3 regions of the Mesobacillus sp. QJM3NY_10 genome follow, and region 1 is predicted to be linked to each of the others. Evidence: riboswitches for the same ligand, from Rfam matches in the RefSeq annotation. Region 1 holds a riboswitch; each other region holds the start of a gene.
The links. Region 1 has a riboswitch for thiamine pyrophosphate ahead of thiC (phosphomethylpyrimidine synthase ThiC). Riboswitches for the same ligand answer to the same signal wherever they lie in the genome.

Region 1 (5,316 bases):
CCTTTATAAGCGGGATGTTCCCCTAAATATGGCAGTCCATCTGCCGATTGTGGACGTATTCCGGCCCATGCTCGATCCCATTCTGCCTTCCCAATCTCAGGAACGAGGTTTTGGGCTTTTTTCATAAGCAAGGATAAACCTTCCATGGTCACTCTCTCATCGAATGAGTTTGCCTTTACGGTAGCGCCGACAAGCAATCTTCCTGAAGCCTTCGGAACAATATAACAACCAGGGGAGAAAACCGTCCCCATAATAAGCGGCTTTTCAGGTATTACCGTGAAGCACTCCCCTTTTACTGGAATGATTGGAAGTGAAAGGCCCGCCTTTTCAAGGACCGACCTGCTCCAGACACCGGAAGCGACAATAACGGTATCTGCATGGAATCCTCCCGTGGAGGTTTTAACTCCCTGAACCCTTCCCTCTTTTAAAATAAAATCTACTACATTGCTAAACTCATAAAATGCAGCGCCAAGAATCATGGAAGCTTTTGCAAAGGCAAGGGACAATTCATATGCCTCAACCTGTCCGTCATTCGGTAAATACATAGCTCCTCGCAATAGGGTTGACAAGCCTGGCTCTCGTTTGGACAGTTTTTCCATTGAAAGCCATTCAGCCTGCTCCCCCATTTTCACCTGGCTTTCTGCCAATCTTCTTAATTCCAGCTCCTGCTCGATAGTGACGGCCACTTTATACGTGCCTTTATTTTGGTAGCCTATATGCATTTGGGATAATTCTTCAAGTTCAGGAATCAGGCTTTGATACATAGCCCGGCTTTTGCATGCCAGCCGGAAAAGCGGTCCATCTTCTGTAAGCTCCGTTTGGGTTCCTAACATACCTGCCGCTGCCCCTGACGCCTTACCTGCAATCTTTCCCTTTTCCAAAACAGCTACTTTGTATCCTCTTTTGGCCAGTTGAAAAGCTATGGAGCTCCCGATGATGCCCCCTCCGACAATTAAGGAGTCAAAATGCTTTCTCATTCCCTATGCCTCCTGATTCAGTTTCTTTGAAAATGTTTTTGCTGCCTCGCGTGGATCCTTTGCATGTAAAATCCCCGATATCACAGCAATGCCATCTGCTCCTGCATTTAGCACCTGATGGACATTATCTGGTTTGATTCCGCCAATTGCATAAACCGGAATGCCCACTTTCTTTTTTACAGCCTCGAGGGCTTCTATTCCCCTCGGTTGGATTCCCAACTTGGATTGCGATTCAAATACGTGCCCAAACAAAAGATAACCTGCCCCCTGCATCACTGCAGCAATAGCTTCTTCAGAAGAATGGATAGAGCAGCCGATCGTTAAGTCTGGAAAATGCTTTTTGACAACATGGACAGGAAGACTGTGGAAAGCAAGCTGCACACCTGTTTTACATGCCCATGCCACATCCAACCGATCATTGATGACAATTTTATGAAGGGGGATTCCCACATGAATCAGCAGTTCGACACCTTCATAAATCTCCCTTGATGTCCGATGTTTTTCCCTTATGTGGAACTTGTCAGCAAAGGGTTCCACTTCCCCGGCTATCTCAGCAAAAGCCTTAAGAGAAAGCCTTCCATCTGAAATAACATGCAGTTGTTTCCTCATTCAGGCTTTCTCCTTTTAAAAATATGTCAGAACCACCTTCTGGATTGAAAGTGGCTTTCTTTTCCACTTCTAAATTAGCTCAAGGTTTTCCATTTACTGATAAATGCTTCCTCCCGCTTTTTTAAATTCCTCTGCTTTCTCAACAAGCCCTTTCTCGATTGCTTCAGCCGTGTCCAGCTTATTCTCTTTTGCATAATTCCGGATATCCTGGGAAATTCTCATGCTGCAAAATTTGGGACCGCACATGGAACAGAAGTGAGCAGTTTTAGCACCTTCAGCCGGCAATGTTTCATCGTGGTATTCTATAGCGCGTTCAGGATCCAGAGATAGATTGAATTGATCTCTCCAACGGAATTCAAAACGGGCTTTTGACAGGGCGTTATCTCTTTTTTGTGCTCCTGGATGGCCTTTTGCCAGGTCAGCGGCATGCGCTGCGATTTTATAAGTGATCACACCCTCGCGCACATCATCTTTATTAGGCAAACCTAAATGTTCTTTAGGCGTCACGTAGCAGAGCATGGCCGTGCCATACCAGCCAATCATCGCCGCACCAATTGCAGAGGTGATGTGGTCATACCCTGGGGCAATATCTGTCGTAAGTGGCCCAAGGGTATAAAAAGGCGCCTCCTGGCAAATTTCCAGTTGCTTATCCATGTTCTCCTTGATTAAATGCATCGGAACATGTCCAGGTCCCTCAACCATTACCTGAACATCGTGCTCCCACGCAACCTTCGTCAATTCCCCTAGTGTTTCGAGTTCTGCAAATTGGGCTTCATCATTGGCATCGGCAATTGATCCAGGACGCAAGCCATCCCCCAAAGAAAAGGCCACATCATAGGTTTTCATGATTTCGCAGATTTCTTCAAAGTGCGTATATAAAAAGTTTTCTTTATGATGATGCAAGCACCATTGAGCCATGATCGAGCCGCCACGCGATACGATTCCGGTCAATCGCTTTGCTGTCAGCGGAACGTATCTCAACAAAACTCCTGCATGGATGGTAAAATAGTCAACGCCCTGTTCCGCCTGTTCGATCAAGGTGTCTCTGTATACTTCCCACGTAAGATCTTCGGCAATGCCGTTCACCTTTTCAAGCGCCTGATAGATCGGAACGGTGCCGACCGGAACAGCAGAGTTTCTGATAATCCATTCACGAGTTGTATGAATGTTTTTTCCGGTAGACAAATCCATGATTGTATCTGCACCCCAGCGAGTTGCCCAGGTCATTTTTTCCACTTCTTCTTCGATAGAGGAGGTAACGGCCGAGTTCCCAATGTTCGCATTGATTTTCACATGAAAATTCCTGCCGATAATCATCGGTTCCGTCTCAGGATGATTGATATTGGCAGGAATGATCGCCCTGCCTCTAGCTACTTCAGAACGTACAAATTCAGGATCCATGTTTTCCCGGATGGCGATGAACTCCATCTCAGGTGTAATGATTCCCTTTTTGGCATAGTGAAGCTGAGTAACATTCTTTCCGCTTTTTGCTCTAAATGTCTTGCGGGATAGTCCCGGAAAAACTTTGTGATTAGCACGAGGGTCATGTTCATCATGGTAGCCGTTATCCTCAGGCTTTATTTCTCGCCCGTCATACTCTTCAACATCTCCACGTTCCTGAATCCACCGGCTTCTCAGTGCAGGAAGACCTTTTCTTAGATCTGCAATGTACGTAGGATCCGTATAAGGGCCGCTCGTATCATACACGCGAACCGGCTCATTAATTTCCTCTCCAAAACTTCCGCTGGTTGGGCTTAATTCGATTTCACGCATCGGTACTCTAATATCGTGCTGAGACCCCTCCACATAGACCTTTTTGCTCCCAGAAAAGCTTGACATAATTGCAATGCTGTCCTGGTTTAATGAGTTTGCTGTCGTCATTGATCATCTCTCCCTTTTTAAAATGTTGGGACGAGATCTGGTCACAAAGAAGTTCTCTAGTATGTAAAAAAGCCGGTCCACATAAATATGGACCGGCTTAACCGCGAATGTTTTTTGCACAAAAATCTTGTACAATCTAACTTCCCCACGCTGGTATGATCCAGATCAGGTCCAAAGAGTCAAGAAACTTTAGCGCGTTCCTTTCTCAGCCCAAGCCATTGGGCACCCCTAGTTACTGCTATTCAGTTCACTTATTAGTATACAGAATTCAGAAAAAAAGGAAAGGATTTAGGTTAAATTTGTTAAGATGGTTTCCCGAGATAGATGATTTAGTACTTATTCAATCTTTCAATCAATTGAATTAGCTATTTCAACAAAAACCTCAGGCGTCACATGATTGGATACTCTTTTATCGATGCTAAAAATGTATTGCCAGCCGTCTTGTTCAAGGACAAACAGATTGAAACCCCCAACATTTGCAAACATTGCATTGTTACCGTTCTTTAGTTTAAAGGTGTTTTCACCTTTCATTGGAATCCTGTAGTTAATAGGGCGAACATCAATTTTATAGTGACTTTCAGGCGAATTTTCATTTAAAAATTGGAGTTCTAAAGTGTCATTCACATCCCCTTCTAAGTCATTGAACCTTCCAAAATGATGTGTAAATTCTATAGGTGGAACTCTCAAAGGTAACTTTAAATCCTGATTGAAATGATGTTCAAATTGTTGCACGGCCTCTTCAACCGTTTTATAGCCTATTTCTATGTAGATTTTTTCAAATGGGCTTGGCCTGGCACTCACTGTATCGCTATGCACACCAATTATAATAATGAAAAACAGGAAACTTGCTAACCTGTGGTACATAAACATCACCCTATGTTATGTTTTGGTTAATTTCCCCCGACTCAATAGCATCTATCCTCGTAAAGGATCATTCCAGTCAAAATTACTAATTTATGGTAAAATAAATAAATTCATTATATGGAGGACATTTATGTATACATATGGAACTTTCGTTACCGATGGAGCATTTACACTTATGCGGCCAATATTCTTCACCCTGCTGAGTCTATCAATCTTGCTATTTATAATGATCCTTTCACCCAAGTTGCGCGAAAAGTTGCTGAAGGGTTTCAACGTTGTAAGTCTATCCTTCATTTTGGGGGTTATCACTGTCCAAGTCACCTATTATGATGCAATTATCGTCGATGAAATTGGACTAGGAGGAGACCCAACGACTTTCTTTCTCGCTTTGGCCATTTTAGGTTTGAGTGTGCTGAATCCGATGTTATTTTTCTGGCTGAATTCAAAAAGCTGAAACCAATATCATTCATTAGTTCAGCTTTTTTTGTGCTTTAACCGTTAATTATTCGTAATTTAACGGTTGGTACCAATATTTCTACGGTTGGCCCATAAAATTATACGGTTAGAGCAAATAATTTAACGGTTGCAGAGAATTTTTTAACGGTTAGGCCCACTTAATCCCCTTTGGTTCTCTTTTAATCCCCGTTGACCTAATTTTAATCCCGGTTGAACCCTTTTTATTCCCGGTTGCTCCAATTTTAATTCCGGTTGAACACTTTTTATTTCCGGTTGCCCCAATTATATTCCCGGTTGAACTCTTTTTATTCCCGGTTGCCCCAATTATATTCCTGGTTGAACACTTTTTATTCCCAGAAGGCCAATTCGAGTCAAAAATCTCAAGGAGTTCGAATTTAAACTACCCTACTCAAAAAAGCTGACTCAGCAAGTGCCTAACTCAGCTCATTTTAGTTCGCCTTCTTCTCATATTCCAGCACAAAAAGCGGTTCATTCTCCATCCACTCCGCAAATATCACGTCTTCAAAAT
Region 2 (5,316 bases), 1.1 Mb from region 1:
ACCGCGTCATATACAGTCGATCCTTTCGCAAGCTGTGCAGTGATGGCGGCGGAAAAAGTACAGCCAGTTCCGTGAGTGTTCTTCGTTTCAATTCTCGGAACAGAGAAGAACACAAAGTCTGCACCATTAAAAAGGAGATCAACAGACTCATTTGCATCCTCATCATGACCGCCTTTTATGACGACGTTTTTTGCTCCAAGGGCATGGATGCGCCTGGCCGCTTCCTTCTTGTCATCGAGACTGTGAATAGTCATCCCGGTCAGCACCTCTGCCTCGGGAATATTAGGTGTAACCACGAGGCAAAGCGGCAGCAAATGCACTTTCAAGGCAGAAACAGCTTCCTGGTGAAGCAATGATGCCCCTCCTTTCGCAATCATGACAGGATCGACAACAACATTCTCCCAGGAGAAATGCTTTATTTTCTCAGCAACGGTCTCAATGATTTCAGCGTTAAAAAGCATTCCTGTTTTCAATGCATCTACGCCTATATCTTCTCCGACAGATTGAATTTGCCGGGCGACTGCTTCTGCCTCCATCGGAAAGACTCCCTGGACCCCAAGCGTATTTTGCGCTGTTACAGCGGTCAGCGCAGACATCCCAAAAACGTTCATCTCCTGGAATGTTTTTAAATCTGCCTGGATGCCAGCACCGCCGCCGCTGTCCGAGCCCGCAATGGTTAAAACTTTTTCCATTTCAATCGACCTCCTGCTGATCAAAAGAACTTTTTCTATTAATCTCCTCTTCGTTGACAAGGTATAGCTGGTTCAAGAATTCAACCTGGAAACTCCCCGGCCCCCGTTCTGCATATTTTTCTGCAGCGATTTCTGCTGCCACTCCATATGTGGTTACTGCAGCTGCTCCTGCCTTGAGCAAGTCTTTTTCAACAGCTGCAAAGGCCCCAATTACAGATGTAAGCAGGCAGCCAGTTCCCGTCACTTTCGTCAGCAGCGGATGCCCGTTATGCCCAATAAAAGTGGTCTTGCCATCTGTAACAATATCTTCTTTGCCAGTAACCACGACAATTGTCTTGAGTTTTTCCGCAGCGGATACGGCCAACTTGAAAACATCCCCGCCAGATTCTCCCGCATCAACGCCGCGTATGCTCCAGCTTTCTCCCGCAACATTCGCAATCTCCGCCGCATTTCCTCGGATGATCGAAACCTCTAATTCTTCCATAAGTCTTCTTGCCGTTTCGGTACGATAGGTGGTAGCCCCTGCACCAACCGGATCAAGAATAATCGGCACTCCCTGTTTATTTGCCGCATTGCCCGCAATCAGCATAGACTCTACGACTTCTGGCCTCAGCGTGCCGATATTGAGAACAACACTCCCGGCTATCCTCGCCATTTCGGCAACCTCCTCTTGGGCATATGCCATTACCGGGGACGCCCCAAGAGCCAGCAAGCCATTGGCGGTAAAATTGGTGACCACAACATTGGTAATGTTATGGACGAGCGGATTCTCCCTCCGAACTTTTTCAAGCAAACTAGCAATCTCTCTTGCCTCCATGTAAAATCCCTCCTTCTTAATCCATCACAAGGCCGCCGTCAACGACCAGATTTTGTCCGGTAACCGCACGTGCCCATGGTGATGCAAAGAACAATATCACATCTGCAGCTTCAGCCGGTTCGGTCACCTTTCTAAGCGGTGTTGATGATTCGATGAGCTCGAATATTTCCTCCGAAGTAGCAGAGCTTGCGTCGGTCTTTTTAAGTAATCCTCCGGAAACCATATTGACAGTAACGCCATATTTCCCGAGATCACTTGCCATATTCCTGGTGAACCCCAACAAGGCAGCTTTACTTGTTGTATAGTCGTGATAAGCGACAACCGGGTTCTGGAACAGGTTCGTGCCAATGTTGATGATTTTGCCAAACTTTAATTCTTTCATGTCTGGAAGTCCCGACTGTATCGTATTCAATGCACCGCGTATCGCTCCCTCAAGCTGCTGATGATAGTCCTCCCAGCCAACTGCAAAAGCATCCTTGTTTGCCACAGGGTCAAATTTGAAATTCACAAGAGCGTTATTCACAATTGTCGTGATAGGAGAGCCAAAATGCTCCTTTGCCTGCCTGAACATGCTTTGAACCTGTGCTGGGTCTCTTACATCCGCCCCTACAGCAAGGGCATTCTCACCAATCATTGCTTCCAGATCCTTTGCCTTTTCTTCGTTCTGGAAATAGTTAATAACGACTCGCGCACCCTCCCTTGCAAACGCCTTTACCGTTTCTGCCCCCAGTCCCCGGCTTCCGCCAGTCACTAGAACAACCTGATCTTTTAGTTTCATTGATAAAACCTCCTTGAAAAAATAAAAAAGCCAGATCCTTGAAAGGACCTGGCTTAAAAGCAAAGTAAGAAAGAAAACATCTCTCACACTACTTTCCTACGCTGGTATTACCCAGATCAGGTCCGAAGGGTTAAAAGACTTAGCGTCTTTCTCTCAGCCCGCAGCAGGGCACCCCTAGTAGTAAATCGAATATTCAATTGTCTTTATCCTAGCCTTAACTCTTTTATATGTAAAGTGAAAAGTTCATATTCTGCTATTCTTCGTTATTTAATAAATCTTTGATTTCTTTTAGCAGCTCATATTGTTGATCCTGTTTTTTCATGATTCTGTCAGCCAATTTTTCCAGCGTTTTCGTGATGGACCACAGGAACAATAACAAGAGTGCGATGATACCCAATTCATTCATCCTTATCAACTTTCCCTTCTGCAATATCATCAAATGGAGTATAGTTGTTGCTCGGCAATTTTCCGGATGTGATTATTTTATAGATCGAATAAAACACGACAGTCAGGACAATGGCGGTTAATATATATCCCATAATTCCCCAGCCTCCTTTTCACCATTATACCTTAAAAATTGAATTTTGAGATTCCTTTAAAATGGCGTTTCTGATGTTCTATGCTAATATGAAAATATACATAGTAATGGGAGTTGAAAGTATATGAAGAATGAAATCATCGAAAGATTCACCTCATATGTCAAAGTGGACACCCAGTCGAATGAAAACAGTGAAACCACTCCATCGACAGAAGGCCAGTTGACTCTTGCCAACATGCTTGTCGAGGAATTAAAAACGATTGGAATGTCAGAAGTGACGATTGACGGGAATGGTTATGTGATGGCGACACTTCCTGCCAATACCGATAAAGAGGTTCCAACAATCGGATTCCTTGCCCATGTCGATACGGCAACTGATTTTACCGGCAAAAATGTCAATCCGCAGGTTGTGGAAAACTTCGATGGAAATCAAATCAACCTGAATAAGGAACAGAATATTATCCTTTCGCCTGCCGATTTCCCTGAGCTGCCTCAGTATAAGGGCCACACATTGATTACGACTGACGGCACTACTCTGCTCGGCGCGGACAATAAGGCTGGAATCACCGAAATCATGACAGCGATGGCTCATTTGATCAAGCACCCGGAAATCAAACATGGCAAGATCCGTGTCGCGTTCACACCAGATGAGGAAATTGGCAGAGGACCGCATAAGTTCGACGTTGAAGCATTCAATGCGAAGTTCGCTTATACCGTTGATGGCGGACCGCTTGGCGAGCTGGAGTATGAAAGCTTTAACGCAGCAAGCGCCAAGGTGACTTGTAAAGGCAAAAACGTCCACCCTGGTACGGCAAAAGGAAAAATGGTGAACTCAGCGAAGATCGCCATGGAGTTCAACAGCAAGCTTCCAGCAGAAGAAGCACCTGAGCATACGGAAGGATACGAGGGCTTCTTCCACCTCAGCTCGGTCAACGGTGATGTGGAGGAAACAACCCTTCACTACATCATCCGTGATTTTGACCGTGACAACTTCCAGTCGCGGAAGGATTTAATGCAGAAAATCACCAATGAATTGAGACTGACATACGGCGAGACCCGGGTCGAACTTGAAATGAACGATCAGTACTACAACATGAAGGATAAAATCGAGCCGGTAAAAGAAATCGTCGACATTGCTTATGAGGCAATGGAAAACCTCGGCATCAAGCCGATTGTCAAGCCAATCCGCGGCGGCACAGATGGTTCGCAGCTTAGCTATATGGGATTGCCGACACCAAATATTTTTACAGGCGGAGAGAATTTCCATGGAAGGTTCGAATATATCTCTGTGGATAATATGGTGAAATCCGTTGAAACCATTGTAGAGATTGGCAAACTTTATGAAGCAAAAGCTTAACTAATAACAACAAGAAGCCAGATTCCCGACTGTGAACGGAATCTGGCTTTTTTTGGCTCTTTTCGTAAAATTTGTTGCTTTCTTAACCTGTATAAATGCAATTTTTTTCTGAGGTCTTCTCGAAAAGAGCCCCGATGATCGACTTAACTCAAAATCCGCCTCAGGTCCTATCCGGATTTAAATCGGAGGGGCATTGGGGAGAAGAATGTTTTGCCGTATTCTGAATATAGAATGAGACCTGAGAGGAGATTTTTAAAATGAAACGGATTTTGGTTATTTTCCTGTTGATTACAGGGGCTTATATCGTTTGGAACTATATGTTTGATGGCAGCGGAGTTAATTTTGCAAAAACGGATGACGCGGTGAAGGTGACCAGCGCAACAGAAAATATCTCGATTGATATCTCCAGTGTCGAGACGATGATTGTGGCAGAAGAGCGGGACGATGTTCGTGCCGAGCTAAAGGGCAAAGGTACGGTAAAAGTTGATAAACATGGCGATGAGATTGAGGTTGCTGTTAAACGCAAAGGCTTCTTCTGGTTCAACTGGTTTGAGTTGGATAAAACGTCTCTGACAGTTTATATACCTGAAGACTATGAAAAGAATATGCAAATCAAGCTCGGCTCAGGTGAAGTGGTATTCAAAGGAGATTCGATCGACTCTCCGATGAAGCTAAAGAATCTTGCGATTGAAATCGGATCAGGCAGCATGGTTTTGGAGAATCTGGATGTAGAATCACTTGAACACCAAAGTTCATCAGGCGAAGCTGAATTCAACTCAATTGCTGCGAGGTCTGGTTCATTTGAAGTCAGCTCCGGAAGCGTCCATGTCAAAAACTACTCTGGCAAGCTTGAGGCAGATGTGTCATCGGGTGAGCTCAAAATCCAGATGGATTCATTGACAGATGACGTTAACTTAAATGTTAGCTCAGGTGATATCGAGCTGGATTTGCCAGATGAAGCCGATTTTACATTGAACGGAAAAATAAGCAGCGGTGACATATCGAGTCAATTCCCGCTTCAAAACAAAGAAGAATCCGATAACCGCCTTCGCGGCAAACAAGGCAGTGGTAAATACGAAATCAACGCTGATGTATCGAGCGGCGATATTAAAATATTCTAGCCACTCATATTGG
Region 3 (5,316 bases), 710 kb from region 1:
TCTTTTTAAAGTCTGGACTAATTCAAACCCGGAAGCGGGGTCTAGATTAGCGGTGGGTTCATCAAGGATCAATAATTCAGGTTCCATTGCAAGTGCACAGGCAATCGCCAGCTTTTGCTTTTGCCCTCCAGAGAGAGTGTGGATCAGCCTGTGTTTGAAGGGCAGCATGTCTACTAAATCAAGGACATAATCTATTCTTTCACCCATTCTTAATCTGGGAAACTGAATATTTTCTAATACGAAAGCCACTTCTTCCTCGGCAGTCAGCATACAAAATTGCGAATCTGGATCCTGCATGACCAATCCGATTTTTCGGTTTACTTCTCCTGGCTCAAAGGAGGATAAAGCGCGCCCTCTATAATTAATATAGCCTTTCATGATTCCATCAACAGAAGATGGATAAAGATTATTCAGACAGTATGCAAGTGTGCTTTTACCTGAACCACTTGGTCCCAGAACAAGGAGATTCTCATTTTCATTTATTTTAAAAGTGATGTTTTTTAAGACAGGATCCTGGTCAGGATCAAACCTGAAAGTTAAGATTGACACTTCAAAAAATGGATGGCTAGGCTGAGATATCATCGTTCTGCTTTGCCTTTCTGGCTTCCTTTCCAAGCGGGAAGCTATTCAACGCTCCAGTTTTAGCGAGGCTGTCACTTATGTATTTACCTAGTAGGCCGGCTAAGATTGCTCCGCTTGCAAGCCTGACGAAAAACATTGCAGTTACATAACCAGGTGAGAGTGCAGCGAATCCTCCTAAAAAGTAACCCCATATGAAACTGGTAATTGAAGAACCCATTCCTGCGGCTACCAGCACCCAAGTTGAATAGTTCTTCCATTTGGTTGCCGCAAAAGCAGCTTCTGCACCTAGTCCCTGAATAATGCCAGCAAGGATTAGGCGTGGCCCCACAGCATTGCCAAGCATGACCTCGATTGTCGCCGCAATCGTTTCTGATAACACCGCTGCTCCAGGCTTCCTGATGATGTATGCAGCTATGATGGAAACGATGAACCAGATGCCGAATATCAAATCATAGCCAATAAGGCCGAACATACCAACAAGCACATTGCCGATTTGTAAGAATAGGAGGTAGATGACCCCAAAAACGACTGCCAGGACAGATAGGACAACAACCTCACGAAGTTTCCAGTTTGCGAGCATTATTGATCCTCCTTGCGAGAAGGGCTATTGGCTGACATGGTCACCGTCATGACAATGTGTGAAGAATCACTGTTCCGGGCACCTTCAAACGCACCTTCCAATGCGGCAAAAACCTTATTGGTCTCGCCGTCTAATCTTGAGGCATAATGAACTCCTCCGCTAAAGACACCATCCTGTTCTACCGTCTTTATTTGGTTCATAATTACATCCATATATCCTGGAAAGCCTAACGGATAGAGAGCGAACTGGGTTGCGACCTCCTGGTTGATTTTTTGTGAAAGCTCATCATTCAATAAAATTGAATCTTCCGCCATGTAAGCATCACCGGAACTATCACCAGGACATCCATTTGAGAACGTAGCATTAAGGACCACGTGGTCTCCACCCTTTGATGCATTTAAGAAGATTGCTTTAATCACGTCAAAAACATGTTCAGAACGACCTCGCACACAAGTGCTGACATCATCCGTCTTCATCCAAACCTTTGTTGTATCAACTTCCTTCAGTGCAGAGAGGATAATATCCACGAACTTGTCTGACATTGGGTAAATGGAAAACCTCGCACCTGTAATCTCGCTAGTACCACAGTGAATTTCTTTCATTACGTTACATCTCCTTTTGTTCATTGGTTGGAAAACAAAAAAACTGCATCCAGCGGGGTGGATGCAGTTGAATTCTATCGTTAGAATAAAAAAGTGATATAACGAAGAGCTTCACCTGCACTTCCCCACGCTGGTATTATCCAGATCGGGTAATAAGGGTCAGAACAAAGTTCTTCTCAGCCTAAAGCTCCCCTAGTGCAAAAAACTATGCAGTTGTTGTTTCCAAAATCATCTTAATGTAAATAGTCGGAATTGTAAATGCCCTAATTTAAAAAAATGAATCATTCGATATCACTCCGGAAAAATTTTCTCTCGCAGTAGCTTTCCAGGGTGCCGAGCTCCTTATTCAACAGCCACTCCATTTCCTCTAACGCGGTTTTCGAGACAACAGGGTCACCAAAGGACCAATTCACAGTATATACGAAGTAGTAATCTTTGATTTGCCGGAATATGGCGATCGAATTGGGAAAAACGTCAAATTGCGCTTTTATATTATATCTCTTTGTGTAAGACCATTTTATAAGCTTCATATAAAATCTCCATTTATTTCAATAAACTTTTAGAGGGTACGACTCAGATATTAATTACCCTTTAAGACTGGGGGAGAAACGAATCTCAATCCAACATAGTGTTGCAAGATGACGGAATATGTTAAGATAGAGAACGTTGCAGCAGAGTTAGCGACATATATCTACATAATATCAAACTGCTAGCAATATGATAGATTTTTGTTTTTATATAGAAGTGGAAGTATTTGGAAGGAAGTCGAATCCATGAATGAAACCCAGAGAATTCAATTGAACGTTAGAGTCTCCAAGGATACATCTGACAAGCTTGATGAAATTTTAGAATACTATCAGGAAAATACGAAAGTCGGCAGAGTATACAAAGGCGATGTATTAACAGATATTATTGAAAAATCATATGAGATCATGCAAAAGCAAAAGAAGTTGAACAGATAAAGCTTTTTTGGCACAAATTGTTTCTTTTTGAACATATACCAAGTCCAACATTATAAAGCTTTTCCCAGGAGACTTCTGAACAAGAATTGTAATAATTAGTTGAGAACTCAACAAAGTTTACCAAAAGAGCAATAGATAAAAAGTACTATGCCAAATTGTCAATTTGAAAATGTGGCAAATTAGTGACAAAATAGTTGCGGTAATCAATAATTAGTCGTATTATTTAAATAATCTGATAATACGATAAGGTGGTTATTGATATGATGCGTATGGCAATTGCAGGTGTAGCCGGCTTTGTCCTTGTGTTCATTGAGTCATATATTGTGATGGTTTTTAAACAGTATGAGACGATTGAGTTTGGAGGAATGGCCCCGTTTGTGAGTGTCTGGTCAATGAACTTTTTCCTTGTTTTCTCCATCCTTACCCATATTAAATTTTGGTATGAAGAACGAGAAGCAGAGCGCGAGGAAGAGGCGGCCGAAAGAGACCGTTTCATCAGTTAATTAAAGAATATGTGGATATCAATAGTTAAAGAAGTAATGGGGAGAAAGGCAAAATTGCCTTTCTCTTTTATTATGCCTTGCTTTGATTTGTATCTGCGTGGTCACGTTCTGCCTCTTCAGCTGCTATCCTTAATTCCTGAAAAAATAATTGATCATTGCACACCATGCTGTGCTGCTGTTCATTTTCCTCATTTGGATTTTTATGATTATTTTGCTTTTTCTCCATTTTTTTCATCCTCCTTACACCTGGTTAATATTTGTTTATTACCTTTTTCCCTTATCAACAAAATTCATGCTTAGGGTCATGTCGTTGTAAGTATTTACTAACGAATTTAAATCATGCAAAACAAATTCATTAACTTTTGCTTGCTGTGGGAAACTATTCCTACTTTACTAATGGAGGGAAACTATGGATGCACTCAAATCTGTTTATCATTTTGATAATGACCAGCAATTTCTTAAAATTGAGTTTCTAATTGCCTCAAAACAATCTCCGTGGCATGCTTATGTTTTTGATGAAAATTGGAATGACATCATTAGTACTGCTGCAGCCATTTCCGACACAATGGCCGATAGTATTGAATATGCTTATGAAAACCTGGGAATTCGCGGGAGGGTTGCTGTACTGGCAGACATCATGCCCGGCGATTCACTGACAGATATTATTGATGCTTCACTATTCCATCTGCAGGCATTGCTTTTCGCTTCAGCAATCATCGTAAACGGTGAATACGATGATTTAGAAAGCCTTGGTTTTTCTAAAGAAAAATCCCCTAGTGGAACTTCCCTGTATATTCTTTCCTCTGATGAAGTGGGGAATGATGCCTGCCGCTTTTTATAGAGTAATACCATTGTGCAGAGATGAGGACTTGTATAAGGTGTGTAAAAGTATGGAAAAATGGAGGAGAGATCTGAAGGAGTGATAGAATGGGTGAAAAGGATTTGCAAGATATGTTTGAATGGGCAGGTTTATCAGATGTTTATGAACAACACGGCTATAAAATGTGGCTGAGCGGCCTTGAAGATAATATTGATACCGAACTATTGGATCACTTTTCGGACGCTTATTCATTTGAAAGTGCCGAAACGATGTATTATGATGAGTTTTTATTCCATCTAAGAATTTTCAAGAATATCCGCAAAAATAATGAGCTGCCTCCCCGATTTTGGTGAGTGCATAGATACATTAGATTGGAGAGGAGTGGGATTGTGGAGCCGATTTCTGATCATTTACGTGAAAACCTTGACGTCATTTTTGTTGGTTTCAATCCGAGCATTCGTTCGTCTGAAACAGGTCATCATTACGCCAATCCAAACAATAGATTTTGGAAGATTCTTTTTGAAGCAGGCATAACACCAAGAAAGTATGATTCTTCAGAGGATGACCAGTTGCTGGATTTAGGATACGGGATGACGAACATAGTTGCGCGTCCGACTAAAGCAGCCGATGAGATTACGAAAGAAGAATACCAGCAGGGGAAACTTGAGTTAAGGAGTAAAATCGAGATATTCAGTCCCAAAATCGTTTGTTTCGTTGGTAAAGGTGTCTATCAGCAATACAGCGGCAAAAAAGATATTCCATGGGGAAAACAGGATGAACCTGTCGTGACTGGTACCGTTGACTTCGTTGCTCCATCCTCAAGCGGGCTCGTGAGGATGAAGATGGATGAAGTAGTGGGGATTTATAAAGAACTTCCGTTATTGATAGACCATATAATATCCAAGTAAAAAAGGACCTGAGAGAGGTCCTTTTTTTATCTTTTAGGAAATTATAAAATGTATTTAGTTGTGGATTACTACATGTAGTCTTCTTAATCTAGCTCCAGCGCCTAGCCCCTCGAGTCGCTTCGGTCCGCCCGATGAAGTCAAAGAACGACTTCACCGGTCGGCCCTCCAGCGCTTGTCGGGGCTGAACGAGGCGCTTGCGCTTTTTGTTCTTCTGACAAGGGCATCGATAATCGGATCATATCCCTGCACTGGATGCCATTTTCAAAAATGAGTTCTTCATAATTCCTTATAAAAAAGTCTTGATCAATTCCAGTGATTCTGAAGCCGACTTTTTGATATAGAGCCAGTTGCTTAATGCT

Region 2: linked by a shared signal. The riboswitch ahead of AC0VX7_RS05105 (3-oxoacyl-ACP reductase) and the one ahead of thiC (phosphomethylpyrimidine synthase ThiC) in region 1 are both predicted to bind thiamine pyrophosphate.
Region 3: linked by a shared signal. The riboswitch ahead of AC0VX7_RS14350 (YkoF family thiamine/hydroxymethylpyrimidine-binding protein) and the one ahead of thiC (phosphomethylpyrimidine synthase ThiC) in region 1 are both predicted to bind thiamine pyrophosphate.

Annotation. Positions count from the first base shown of each region.
Region 1 covers NZ_CM149675.1:2,136,196-2,141,511, reverse strand. Annotated here, with positions in the region: gene thiO (glycine oxidase ThiO) at 1-977, opposite strand, end outside; gene AC0VX7_RS10750 (thiamine phosphate synthase) at 981-1,586, opposite strand; gene thiC (phosphomethylpyrimidine synthase ThiC) at 1,680-3,467, opposite strand; TPP riboswitch at 3,593-3,707, opposite strand; gene AC0VX7_RS10740 (hypothetical protein) at 3,816-4,331, opposite strand; gene AC0VX7_RS10735 (hypothetical protein) at 4,462-4,785, shown strand; gene AC0VX7_RS10730 (DUF421 domain-containing protein) at 5,237-5,316, opposite strand, start outside.
Region 2 covers NZ_CM149675.1:1,010,039-1,015,354, reverse strand. Annotated here, with positions in the region: gene thiD (bifunctional hydroxymethylpyrimidine kinase/phosphomethylpyrimidine kinase) at 1-692, opposite strand, end outside; gene thiM (hydroxyethylthiazole kinase) at 694-1,509, opposite strand; gene AC0VX7_RS05105 (3-oxoacyl-ACP reductase) at 1,526-2,287, opposite strand; TPP riboswitch at 2,364-2,473, opposite strand; gene AC0VX7_RS05100 (hypothetical protein) at 2,541-2,684, opposite strand; gene AC0VX7_RS05095 (hypothetical protein) at 2,686-2,826, opposite strand; gene pepT (peptidase T) at 2,950-4,182, shown strand; gene liaG (LiaG family protein) at 4,440-5,303, shown strand.
Region 3 covers NZ_CM149675.1:2,850,001-2,855,316, reverse strand. Annotated here, with positions in the region: gene AC0VX7_RS14360 (ABC transporter ATP-binding protein) at 1-582, opposite strand, end outside; gene AC0VX7_RS14355 (ECF transporter S component) at 566-1,162, opposite strand; gene AC0VX7_RS14350 (YkoF family thiamine/hydroxymethylpyrimidine-binding protein) at 1,162-1,764, opposite strand; TPP riboswitch at 1,870-1,968, opposite strand; gene AC0VX7_RS14345 (hypothetical protein) at 2,046-2,294, opposite strand; gene AC0VX7_RS14340 (hypothetical protein) at 2,538-2,726, shown strand; gene AC0VX7_RS14335 (hypothetical protein) at 2,987-3,229, shown strand; gene AC0VX7_RS14330 (hypothetical protein) at 3,300-3,455, opposite strand; gene AC0VX7_RS14325 (hypothetical protein) at 3,639-4,070, shown strand; gene AC0VX7_RS14320 (hypothetical protein) at 4,157-4,402, shown strand; gene AC0VX7_RS14315 (mismatch-specific DNA-glycosylase) at 4,439-4,957, shown strand; gene AC0VX7_RS14310 (GNAT family N-acetyltransferase) at 5,095-5,316, opposite strand, start outside.